DNA from 4 places in the Paenibacillus sp. OAS669 genome. Region 1 is predicted to be linked to each of the others. Evidence: predicted binding sites of a transcription regulator. Region 1 holds the regulator's gene; each other region holds the start of a gene.
The links. Region 1 encodes Rex, which represses fermentation and respiration genes when NADH is low (regulators of the CRP and FNR family bind a similar motif). Its sites were predicted from a motif close to TTGTGAAATATTTCACAA; they were not measured.
Positions count from the first base shown of each region.

Region 2: the regulator Rex is predicted to act here: its motif matches at 1,679-1,696, upstream of GGC63_RS14615 (DoxX family membrane protein).
Region 3: the regulator Rex is predicted to act here: its motif matches at 981-998, upstream of GGC63_RS03585 (cytochrome ubiquinol oxidase subunit I).
Region 4: the regulator Rex is predicted to act here: its motif matches at 1,308-1,325, upstream of GGC63_RS27650 (DUF1641 domain-containing protein).

Region 1 covers NZ_JADBDR010000015.1:7,248-10,385, reverse strand. Annotated here, with positions in the region: gene dinG (ATP-dependent DNA helicase DinG) at 1-1,588, shown strand, start outside; gene GGC63_RS26200 (redox-sensing transcriptional repressor Rex) at 1,585-2,205, shown strand; gene ltrA (group II intron reverse transcriptase/maturase) at 2,674-3,138, shown strand, end outside.
Region 2 covers NZ_JADBDR010000006.1:34,515-37,652, reverse strand. Annotated here, with positions in the region: gene GGC63_RS14620 (exodeoxyribonuclease III) at 73-840, opposite strand; gene GGC63_RS14615 (DoxX family membrane protein) at 1,029-1,598, opposite strand; gene GGC63_RS14610 (NADPH-dependent FMN reductase) at 1,821-2,366, shown strand; gene GGC63_RS14605 (hypothetical protein) at 2,449-2,598, shown strand; gene GGC63_RS14600 (MFS transporter) at 2,777-3,138, shown strand, end outside.
Region 3 covers NZ_JADBDR010000001.1:903,072-906,209, forward strand. Annotated here, with positions in the region: gene GGC63_RS03580 (response regulator) at 1-703, opposite strand, end outside; gene GGC63_RS03585 (cytochrome ubiquinol oxidase subunit I) at 1,075-2,430, shown strand; gene GGC63_RS03590 (cytochrome d ubiquinol oxidase subunit II) at 2,427-3,138, shown strand, end outside.
Region 4 covers NZ_JADBDR010000016.1:92,912-96,049, forward strand. Annotated here, with positions in the region: gene GGC63_RS27645 (NAD(P)/FAD-dependent oxidoreductase) at 1-730, opposite strand, end outside; gene GGC63_RS27650 (DUF1641 domain-containing protein) at 764-1,186, opposite strand; gene GGC63_RS27655 (Leu/Phe/Val dehydrogenase) at 1,631-2,680, opposite strand; gene GGC63_RS27660 (hypothetical protein) at 2,855-3,138, opposite strand, start outside.

The DNA of each region.
Region 1 (3,138 bases):
TCGCAAATGCTTTTATCATCGTGCGAAGCATGAAGCCAACACCGCCGATGTTATTATAACAAACCACTCGATGCTATTTACAGATACCAAGGCGGAGAACCGCCTCTTACCTAGTTATAAACACCTTGTCATCGATGAAGCGCATCACTTTGAAGAAGTAGCCAGCAAGCATCTTGGGATTGAGCTTTTTTACGGGTCTTTCCTGAATACTCTATGGTGGTTATATAAGGACGGGCGAAGCGGACAGTTATCGTCGCTGCATGCACGTCTGCAAAGGGAGCCTTCGGAGAAAGCGCAGTCCTGGTGCGAAACCATCGACGCCATCACTCCCAAGCTGGTGAAGATCAAGGAAGATTGGGATGAGCTCTCTGAGCTGCTGTACCAATTACTGGCGGTTCGTTCCGATCCTTCCCAGACGGAAGGAGGGCAGCTTGTCTACCGGATCAAAAAAGGGGAAACGCCGGCGGCATGGGACAAGCTGCTTGTTCACGAGGATAACATTTATCTCAATGCGACAGAGGTGTTGAAAAAGCTGGATAAGCTCCTCTCCGAAATGAAGGAAATGCAAGAGGAGCTTGATCTGCAAGGCACAGTTACCGATATCTCCGGGGCTGTCAAGGAGCTGTATCGTCAACGCGATAATCTGCATTTCTTCATGACGATGCCTGATGACAATTATGTTTATTGGCTGGAAGCGGGGCAATTCAATAAGAGCAAATCGCTGCAGCTGGTATGCGTACCGATCGATGTCAGCCCGATGCTGCAGCAGCAATTTTTCGACGTAAAGGATAGCGTCATTATGACGTCAGCCACTCTGTCTGTGGGCAAATCCTTCGATTATACCGCCGAGCAGCTGGGACTGGATATCAAAGACACCGACGGCAAGCTGAAGACGGTACAGCTCCCGTCTCCGTTCAATTACCGCCAGCAGGCGCTGGTAGCGATACCGAGAGATTTCCCTAGTATTCGGGGAAATTCTGGGGAGAAGCAATTTGTCGATCATTTGACCCAATCTCTGGCTGAAGTAGCTCTCGAGACCAAGGGAAGGATGCTCGTATTATTTACGTCCAATAGAATGCTGAAGCTTGCTCACGCGGCTTTAAAGGACGTTCTGAGCCCGTTCGGGATTCAAGTATTGGGACAGGGTGTCGACAGCAGTAATCGCAGCAAATTGACGCGATTATTCCAGAATAATCCCGCAAGCGTCTTGTTGGGAACGAGCAGCTTCTGGGAAGGAGTAGATATACCTGGAGATGCTCTTACGTGTCTGGCTATCGTCCGGCTGCCGTTCCAGCCGCCTAACCATCCCTTGGTGGAAGCCAAAACGGAAAATTTAAAAAAGCTGAATCAGAATGCTTTCATGAAGCTGTCGGTTCCGCAGGCGGTGATCCGATTCAAGCAAGGCTTCGGAAGATTGGTGCGGACGGCCAAGGACAAAGGCATTGTTATCATTTATGACACTCGCGTCATTGATACGACTTATGGGAAGTACTTTTTGTACTCGCTGCCCGGCCCCAAAATCGAACACATGCCAACCAAACAATTGGTATCAAGAATTAAGCAGTGGATGGGGGAAAACGGTGCATGAAAACATTAAAAATATCCGAAGCAGTGGTAAGAAGACTGCCTATTTATTTACGGTTTCTTAATGAATTGAGCAAGAAGAGTGTCCATACGGTATCCTCGCAGGATTTGGGTCAGAAGCTTGACTTGAATCCTGCGCAAATCCGCAAGGATTTAGCTTATTTCGGCGAGTTCGGCAAAAAAGGAATCGGCTACGATGTCGCTTATTTGATCGAAAAAATACGTCAAATTTTAAAGCTGGATAAGGTGATTCCGGTTGCTTTGGTCGGAGCGGGGAACTTGGGCCGGGCGTTGTGCAATTACAATGCTTATTTAAAGGACAATATGAAAATTGTCGCTGTGTTCGACGCTTCCGAGACTAAAGTAGGCGAATCCATCAACAATCTGAAGGTCAAGCCGATGAACGAGCTGAAGGAAACGATCCAATCGCTTCATGTTCGTATCGGGATCATTACCGTACCTGCGGCGGAAGCGCAAAATGTGGCTAATCAGTTCGTTGAGGCCGGGGTAGAAGCGATACTGAATTTTGCGCCAATGATCATCAAGGTACCCAATGAAATTCGGGTTCATCATGCGGATTTTACAACCGAGCTGCAAAGCTTAGCCTATTATTTGGATTGAATAAACGCGACGCTGCCGATAATATAAAGAAGCCTACAAATCTGTAGGCTTTTTTGCTATGTACGCCCAGCATGGGCGTCATCTCTACGGTGAAAGTCCGGAATGGGGGCTGGCAAGCGCCTACCATTAGCCAAGAGCAAGGGTGTCCGCCGTGAGGCGGAATCTGAAGGAAGCTGGAGGCAAACGCACGGCTTGAGGTACACGAATCCAATTTGAGGCGGTTGCAGTCGGATGAGTCACCATACCATGACAAAATCCAAAGCTGCCAAAGGCTACAGCCGTAAACTTGGGCGAGCGCGGGCGGAAAGATGACGTTCTTATCTGGGGAGACCTGCGGAACACGCGAAGTTACTTCGTAACCGCGGCTGTAAGGCCGCGCTGAATCCGCAGGAGTCAGCAGAGGCCATAGTACGGAAGTACGGGACGTCGGAAACCGGAAGGGCCGAACCGAAAGGAGAGAGGAAACCGATGCGTTCGCATGAAGAGCAACGACAGCAGAATATCTCGCAAGAGAGCTTGCGGCAAAGAGAAGCGGTGAAGCCGTCAGGGTATGCCGGAGCGCCGAGTTCTTCGTCGGCACAAATCGTCCCTTCCTCTCGCGAAGTCCGTAACGACTTGTTGGAGCGGATGCTCGAAAGGGAAAACCTTTTGCTCGCCTACAAGCGAGTGGTCCAAAATGGAGGAGCACCCGGGGTGGACGGAGTAACGGTAACGGAGCTACAAGCTTACCTGAAGACGCACTGGGAGACGGTGAAAGCCGAACTTCTCGCGGGAACCTACAAACCTATGCCTGTCAAACGGGTGGAAATCCCCAAACCCGGAGGCGGAGTACGGCTACTTGGTATCCCGACCGTAATGGATAGACTCCTTCAACAAGCACTTCTGCAGGTCATGAACTCGATCTTTGACGCTCACTTTTCATGGTACAGCTAC
Region 2 (3,138 bases), on a different contig from region 1:
GTGATCGATAAATAGAGAGGGGCCGCTGCATAGGCTTAATCTTATCTATCAAGATATTGGCCGCAAATCTTTTTAGCCGCTAATCTCGTCAGACATCGTAAGAATCACGGGACAGTGATCGCTGCCGAAGATTTCCGTATCTATTTGCGCATCCAGCAAGAAGGGAGCGAGTCGGGAGGAAGCCAGAAAATAATCAATGCGCCATCCGATATTCCGCTCCCTTACCTTGGGCATGAAGGACCACCAGCTGTAGACATCTGTCTGGTCAGGGTAGAAATGCCGGAACGTATCGAGAAATCCCGCCTCCAGAAGCTGCGTCATTTTCTCCCGTTCCTCTGGAGTGAAGCCGGAATTGTTTTGATTGGACTTCGGATTTTTCAGGTCTATTTCCTGATGCGCCACATTCAGGTCCCCGCAAACGATAACAGGCTTCTGTTCGTCCAGCTGTTGAAGGTAGGCGCGGAACCTTTCCTCCCACTCCAGTCTGTACGCCAACCGGGACAGGTCGCGACGGGCATTGGGAGTATACACATTGACTAGATAAAATGATTCGAATTCCAGCGTGAGAATCCTGCCCTCTTCTTCTTGGTCCTCTTCGATGCCGTATCGCACGGAAAGCGGCTCTATCTTGGTAAAGACGGCGGTGCCGGAGTATCCCTTCTTAACGGCGTAATTCCAATATTGATAGTAGGAATCTCCCAGCTCCAGGCTAATTTGTCCTTCCTGCAGCTTCGTCTCCTGAACACAGAATATATCGGCTCCGCATTCCTTGAAATAATCGTAAAAACCTTTGTTAACACAAGCACGTAAACCATTGACGTTCCAGGATACCAGTTTCATTGCTTTATCTCCTTACCGCTTACTTGTCATCTATTTATTCAGTGTATCATAGATTGATAGTTCAAGTAGAGGGGATGGTTCGTACCTGGATGCGCGGAAGGAAAGGAAGCAAAAAAAACCGCCCGCGGGTTACCGACGGACGGGTTGTTCCTTCTGCTGCTGATTTTTCATGATTGAAAAGCTTGCGTTTATAGCGGCGGGGCGGACTTGAAGCCTTCGGTCGATGCTTTGCGTCCCCAAGGCGTACCGAGGAAAGGCAGCGCCCAGCGGTCCAGCCCGTACCATCCTGCATTTTTCCATGCCAGCACCAGCCATGTGGCCAAAATAAATAAAATCGGGTTCGTGCTCAAGGTTCCGGCGAATAAGAAGCTGGCGTTCATAACGCCGCCGAAGAAGGCCGCGATGCCGGTTAACAGACCCAGGATCAATCCGAGTCCTACGAGCAGCTCGCCGAAGGCGACAACGAATCCGAACACCTTGGCATTTGGCAGTACGAAGTGCTCCAGAAAGCCCGCATACCAGCCGGTAACATCCTTGCCGGCCTCGGCTTTGGCTAATGCCCCCTTGATGAACCCTGTCAAAGCGGTTCCCGCCTTATCGCCGGTCCATGCAGGATTCGTTATTTTTCCCCACCCGGATGTAACCCAAGTGTAGCCGACATAGAGGCGAATGATTAACCAAATCAAACCTGCCCGGGTGCTGCTGAATAAAAAATGGGAAACGGGATTTTCGGGTATTACGATTTCGTGCTTGCTCATAGAATAACCTCCTCAATGTAAAACCGTTCGCTGTGGGATATATTGGATGGCTTTATTGTAGCTGGAGCTCGAATAATTATATGTGATATTTATCACAAGATGCCTGGGAATGTATTATTTCCATCATCATGGCCGTAACATCCAAGAAGTACCAGGGTTTATAAGGCTTTCCTTACTCCGGTAGGTTATAATCGTATCATAACGAAAAGGAGGAGGAGCAGAATGAGAATCGTAACGATTTCCGGCAGCTTGCGCAAGGTATCCTCCAATACAAGGGTGCTGCAGGCCGCAGCGGCTTTGGCGCCGGAGGGGATGGAGCTGGTTAGCTTTGAGGGGATAGGGGATCTCCCGCATTTTAATCCCGACTTGGATGGAGAGGCTCCACCGGCTCCGGTAGCCGTATGGCGAAAGACGCTGCAAGCGGCAGATGGAGTGATGATCTGTACGCCGGAATATGCGAATGGAGTGCCCGGCGTTCTGAAGAACGCCTTGGATTGGCTGGTCTCGTCGGGAGAGCTGGTGAATAAACCGACGGCCGTCATAAGCGCTTCCCCGCTAGCGACCGGAGGGAAGGTGGCTCATGCTTCCCTGATGCTGACTCTAGGTATGATTACCGCTCACCTGTTCGAAGGAGGACAGCTGTCCATCCCTCTCGTATCCAAAAAGATCAATGAGTTGGGCGAATGGACGGATGCGGAAACGGCTGAGGAGATAAGGCGATTGCTTGAAAGGATGTCGGATGCGGTACTAAAGCGGAGAAGCGAGTGAAATAGAAGGGAAATATTATTGCCCCTTCATGTGGTCTGAACTATAATCTTATATGAATAACACCGAAAGGAGGCAAAAAGCGATGGAAACTATCTTCACGTGCGATGCGTTGGGGAAAAGTGTAAAAGTTTCAGGAGATTTTCATGCAACGGGATACGTCTGCCCTTTTTTAGCTATACATGGTTTAGAAGAAGATAGCTACCGGACTTTTTTTGCCTTCATGCGTCATTAGCGAATATAAATGTTCCTAAATGAATGAATGGGTCGGCGCCGGTGCTGCTGCGGCGTCTTTTTTGTTTTCACGGATATTCTTTATACCGCGTAGAAAGGGTGAGCAAGCGTGGTTAAGAAAGCAGACGATCAAGCCTCCTAAAATAAACAATACTAATGATTTTAGGAGGCTGTCCAAAATGAAAGCAAAACCAAATAACCTTGCACACAATCGAGCATCCGTAAAAGGGTTCATAATGGTCCTTATCTTATCCTCTCTTTTGGCTGCAATCACGGTGGATATGGTGAATCCTGTTCTTGGCCTCATCGGCGATTCTTTACATGCTGCGAAGGCACAAGTAAGCTGGGTAGTAAGCGGAATTACACTTTTACTTGCCATTGGAATTCCGCTTTATGGCCGAATGTCGGATTTTTTTGAACTGAGGAAGCTGTTTGCTTTTGCCGCTTCCGTACTGGCGCTTGGAAGTTTGATTTGTGCCCTGGCTCCGAGCCTTCCGTTATTGGTGTTTGGCCGGATGGTTCAAGGGGCGGGAATGTCTGC
Region 3 (3,138 bases), on a different contig from region 1:
GGTCAAAGCTCTCCAGCCACGCGTAGTGGATGAGGAGGCTGTATTTACCGTCAGCATGCTGTATCAGAGGAATTCGGTCAACGGACATACCGGGCACGTTGAACACTTGAAGAATGCAATCTATAACGTGCTCCTGTCGGGGTGCCGGTAATGTATCCCCTTTCAAGCGCAGCTCAATGAGAGCGCAGCAGAATCGGGCAGCCCCCTCCATACGGAGGGCCGATAGCAGCTCCGGTTCGTCCTCCTGCTTCACTTGTCCCTGGATTAGCAGCTCCAGCACCGATCCTCCTACACGCCTGCCCTTGCTTATCCGGGTCAGCTTCTTCATGTTGATCGTATCGCATAGCTTAAGCAGAGTGCCCTGGAGCTCCTCTTCGTCAATCGGCTTCAATATGTAATCGACAACGCCGTAGCGAAGCGCTTGCTGTGCATACTTGAAATCGTGGTAGCCGCTTATAATAATGAAGCTGGGCTGACTCCCCTCCTGCTCCGCCACAGTCCTTATCACGTCCAAACCGTCAAGAACCGGCATACGGATATCTATGATGACCAGGTCCGGCTCCAGCTCCTTTATAAGCTCAAGAGCCTCTTGGCCATTCTCCGCCTCCCCGGCGATAACATAGCCCAGCTGCTCCCAATCGATTAAACTCATCAAGCCCTTCCTTACATACATTTCGTCATCTACCAACAGCACTTTATACACAATCGCTTCTCCTTACTCATGACATAATGAATAATCGATGAACATTGACCGTACTCCTCTAGGGGATGTATCCGGTTTCAAATGATGTATGACTACCTTCAGCAATCATAGCCATGGTTGAAGTCATAGAGAGCCAAAAGGCGGACCTGCCCATATACCCGCTCCCATCTTATGAGCATTACAAGCCCCACTTTCCCAAGCTTACCGCCGCCCTGCTTTTCGTTCAACATATCAGCGTTCAGAGCGTCTGTCAACGTCAGCACCATTCCCTCATTCCATGTGAATTAAATCACATTCATATACTTATACTAACATTGGAGGAAATGGATAACAATAATCCATATCCTGCCTAATGACATAAGGAGCTGATAATGATGTCCTACGATCCTGCGGTGTACAGTCGCATATTGACAGGGCTTACCTTGGGCTTTCACATCCTGTTCGCCACGATCGGGGTGGGCGTTCCCGTGATGATTGCCATTGCGGAGTTTCTTGGAATCAAGCTGAAGGACCCTCACTATCAACTGTTGGCCCGCCGTTGGGCACGCGGCTTCGTCATCTCCGTCGCCGTAGGGGTAGTCACCGGAACTTGCATAGGGATGCAGCTGAATTTGCTATGGCCGAGCTTCATGCAGATTGCCGGTCAAGCTATCGCCCTGCCGCTGTTCATGGAGACCTTCGCCTTTTTCTTTGAAGCTATTTTTCTGGGCATTTATTTATATACTTGGGATCGTTTCCGCAATCCGTGGACCCACTTCTCCATCGTCATCCCGGTCATTATCGGATCCTCGTTATCCGCTTTTTTTATTACTGTGGTGAACGCCTTTATGAATACGCCTCAAGGCTTCAAGCTGGAGGGGCGAACCATCATCGATATCGACCCTCTGGTCGCTATGTTTAACCCGGCAACGCCTAGCAAAACCGCTCACGTACTGTCCTCCGCCTATATGACCAGCGCGTTTTTGCTGGCGGCCATCGCCGCTGTATCGCTGCTTGCAAGGAAAAGACATGCTTATTACACCAAAGCATTGAAGCTGACGATGCTCGCCGGACTAGTGTTCTCCGTGCTGACGGCCGTCATCGGGGATATGTCCGGCAAGTTCCTTGCCGAATATCAGCCGGAGAAGCTTGCCGCCGCGGAATGGCACTTCGAGACAACTGCTCGGGCTCCGCTGGTCCTCGGCGGAATTCTCGATGAAAACCATGAAGTCCGTTATGGGCTTAAGCTTCCATTCGCCTTGAGCATTCTTGCCTTCGGCAAGCCGAATGCCGTTGTAACCGGATTGAACGACATTCCTCCGGATGAGCGGCCTCCGCTCTATATTCATTACTTGTTTGATATGATGGTGGCCATCGGCAGCCTCCTGATCGTGCTGTGCCTGGCGTACATCCTGTTCGCCCGAAGAGCCCGCCGTGCGAAGGGGGGCGAGCTGCCCCGCTGGCTGCTGCGCTGTATTGTGGCTTCTGGACCTCTGGCTATGCTTGCCATCGAATGCGGCTGGATATTGGCCGAGGTCGGACGGCAGCCCTGGATTCTCCGCGGTTATATGAAAACCGTGCACGGAGCCACCACATCCGCGAATGTGGATTGGATGCTGCTGCTGTTCGCCCTATTGTACCTGGTATTGGGAGTTACGGTATGGGCTGTGCTTCGCAAAATGTTCAGGAGCAACTCAGCAGAGAAGGAATTGGCCGGACGAGGCCTGGAGGGGGGCGAAATGAGATGAATATCGAAATTATCGGCATTACGGTACTTTGGATCTTCCTTTATGGATATTTGATCGTCGCCTCAATTGACTTCGGCGCCGGATTTTTCAGCTATTACAGCATGATAACGGGAAGAAAGCATCTCGTGCATGGCATCATCGAGAGGTATTTGTCCCCCGTGTGGGAGGTTACGAACGTATTCCTCATCTTCTTTATGGTCGGAATAGTCGGCTTTTTCCCTGATACGGCCTATTACCTGGGAACCGCCCTGCTGCTGCCCGGCAGCATTGCGATCATCCTGCTTGCCATTCGCGGCTCCTATTACGCGTTCAGCACTTACGGAGCTAAAGATAACAGCATCTATTTGCTGCTGTATGGCGCTAGCGGCCTGTTCATTCCGGCGGCATTGTCCATCGTGCTGACCCTCTCGGAAGGAGGATTTATTCAGGAGCAGGACGGACAGGTCAACCTTCTGTACGGCAAGCTGTTCACCAGTCCCTACGCCTGGTCCGTCGTGGTGCTGTCGCTGGTCAGTATTCTGTTTATTTCTGCGGCGTTTCTGACCTACTACGCCAATAAAGCCAAGGACAGCCAGGCAATGGAAGTTCTGCGCGGCTTCGCTATCGGCTGGAGCGCCCCAACGATTCTGGCAAGCCTGCTCGTCTTCTTTGCCATATACCGCCATAATCCGTGGCACTTTGACAACATGCTTCATTATGCATGGATGT
Region 4 (3,138 bases), on a different contig from region 1:
CGTCTTTCAACGATACGGTAGTTTCCGTCATTTCCGTAATAGGTACGCCGGTCAAGAACTGAACGCCGCGTTTTTCCAAGCTGGTTTGAGCGCGCTCAACCAATTCAGGAGCAAAGCCTGCCAGAATGGAAGGACCCGCTTCTACGCAGTACAAGGAAATTTCGTTGAAATCGATCCCTTTTTTACGGCACAGGCCAGGAAGCATATCCGCGAATTCGCCGACAAGCTCGACACCGGTAAGACCGCCGCCGCCGATAACGAACGTTGCGTCCGCTTTGTTCTTGGTTTTCGCGTAAGCATCGATGCGCTCTTCCACATGCGCACGCAAGCGGTTAGCGTCAGCCGCCGATTTCAGAACGAAGCTGTTTTCTTGCAAACCTGGGATTCCGAAGAATGCCGTTTCACTGCCCAATGCAATGACAAGAACGTCATACTCATACGTTTTGCCGCTGGCCATAAGAACCTTTTTCTCGTCCGGGCTGATTTTCTCAACAGTGTCAATGCGCAGATTTACGTCTTTACCGCGAAGCAGCTTTTCCAAAGGAAGAGCTACAGCCTGCTCGGACAGGTTACCTGCAGCCAATCTATGAAGCTCGGTAATGATTTGGTGAGTCGGAAAACGATTCACAAGAGTAATGGTTGCTTCTTCTGCTGTCATATATTTGCGTGCAGTCAGCGCAGTCAACAATCCGCCGTAACCGCCGCCCAAAATTAAAATTTGCTTCGACATACTTATCCTCCGTTCTATGGTAAATCCAATGGATTAACGCTGTTCCTTTTGTTCACGGCGCTCAGCCATAACATCCAGGAAAGCTTGGGAAAGCTGCAGCATTTTTTGCACTTGCGGATCTTTCAGCATTCTCAAGATGCCGAACAGACCGACAGAAGTGGTTTGCGCTGTCGCTACACGATCATTAGCCTCGATAGCAGCCGATGCAATACTTTTAGCACCATCTTGAATCGGTTTTACGAATTCTTCCATACCACCCTTGATATCCTCGATCAGCACTTGGTCCGTCACTACGTTTTGTACCACGTCGTAGGTTTTGGTCAGGATAGTAACCAATTCAGCCAGCTTAGGCAGGTTCTCTACCAGGACGGTTAGAGATTGCTGCACCTCAGGCTTCATCAATTGGTCAAGAACATCCGCAGATTCACGTGAAATCGTTTGTGTTGCTTCTGACATAAGTAAACGTCCTCCTTTGCATTGAGATAGAAAACCGCCAGTGTTTGCATCCCTGTTCATTCATTATAGCTTTTCCGTCTCAAGGAGATTTATGAAAATTGGATTTCAGACTAATTGTTAGTTGTAACTTTTTTCACAAGTAAGGCAGAAGTCCATCATTTAACTTTTTCCTTGCGATAGAACAGGTGCGAACGGAATCCTATGTAGTTCCTATTATACTCCTACTTCGTCAAATAGAAAAAAGCAATTTTCGACATTTGTGAACATTCTGCGAACAAATTAAGCTATTTTACGGATTTGTGACCTATTTATGGCATGTTATCATCCTTTTTTTAGACTAGCCTGCGAATTAGTCCGAAAATGAAACAAATACCCCTGCAAAATGTTAAAACGCCGTTCATGCTCATCCTTTGGACGAAACAAACGGCGGCTCTTATCTATTATTTAAGGCGCTGCATTGACAAGCCGCTGCTCGGCCAGTCTATCGGCCGCAAGAGATGCGGCAATCCCCTCTGTCCGGGCTGATTGGAACACGCCGGCTGCATTGGCCGAGATGCGTTCCACCTGCTGTTTGGCTTGAGCCCCGTTGCAGCCGTTCAGCTCAGCCGCGGTAACAATGATTCCGCCTGCATTAATCACATAGTCGGGAGCATAAAGAATCCCTGCCCCGTTCAGCAGCACCCCATGTCTCGGTTCGGCGAGCTGATTGTTTGCGGCGCCCGCTACGATACGGCAGCGAAGCTGTCCTAGCGTCGTATCGTTCAAGATCCCCCCGAGCGCACAAGGGGAAAACACATCGCACGCGGCGGCGTATATTTGATCCGGCATGACGGCGCTCGCGCCAAATTGCTTCATCGCGAAGAGGACTCGCCGTTCGTCCACATCCGCCACGATCAATCTGGCGCCTGCGTCGTTCAGGTATCGGCATAAGAAGGTGCCGACCTTGCCCAGGCCTTGCACCACCACCGTGATGCGGTTCAAATCATCGGTTCCGTACACTTCCTTCAGGGCAACCCGTATCCCCAAATAAACCCCATATGCCGTCATCTCCGCTGTGAATTCCCCTGTTGCACATAAGGACCCCGTCGTATCCGTTACATAACCGGTCTCGTGCCTGACGGCATCCATATCTTGAACCGTCGTCCCCAGATCGATGCCGGTAATATATCTCCCCTGCATCGTTTCAATGAAGCGGCCGAGCGAGCGAAAGACTGCCTCCCGCCTTGCCGGGTCGGGTTTGCCCATAATGACGGCCTTGCCGCCTCCATAGGGGAGGCCCGAAACGGCACATTTGTACGTCATCCCCTTTGCCAAACGAAGCGCGTCCCGAATAGCCTCCTCCTCCGAGGTATAGTCCCATATGCGGCACCCCCCGAGTGCAGGTCCCAGACGGGTATTGTGTATTGCTATAATCGCCTTCAAGCCGCTGCCCTTATCCTGACATAGGACAAGCTGTTCCGTATCATCCAGTTCCATTGCTTTCCATAATTCCATAGAAAGGTCCCCTTCGCCAAGCCGATTGTTCAGGGTATTCATCACAAATGCATGACTCTACTATAGACATATTCAAAGGCATGGACTCTGGTGACTTCCAAATGGGAGGCCAAGAACGTTTCATATAAGAAATACCCCTGTTCCTATGCGGAAACAGGGGTTAAGCTCTTGCATCTACTGAACGGCTTCTTGAAAATAGTGAACCGAAGTTACCTTGCCGCTGACTACATCGGTGTAGATTTTTAAGACATGGCTTCCATCCTTATAGACGATACCGTCCTCGCTGACAAAATAGGGCTGACCCAGCTTAACCTTAAGCTTATCGATATCCATCGGAACTTGGTCCCCATCGATATCCAGCTTCCCCGTTGACGCCGGCACCACCACGTACTCGATTTCGCCGTCCACCATAATGATGCTGCAATCGTTAAAGGTGTAAGTTTTTAAGGAAGGTAATA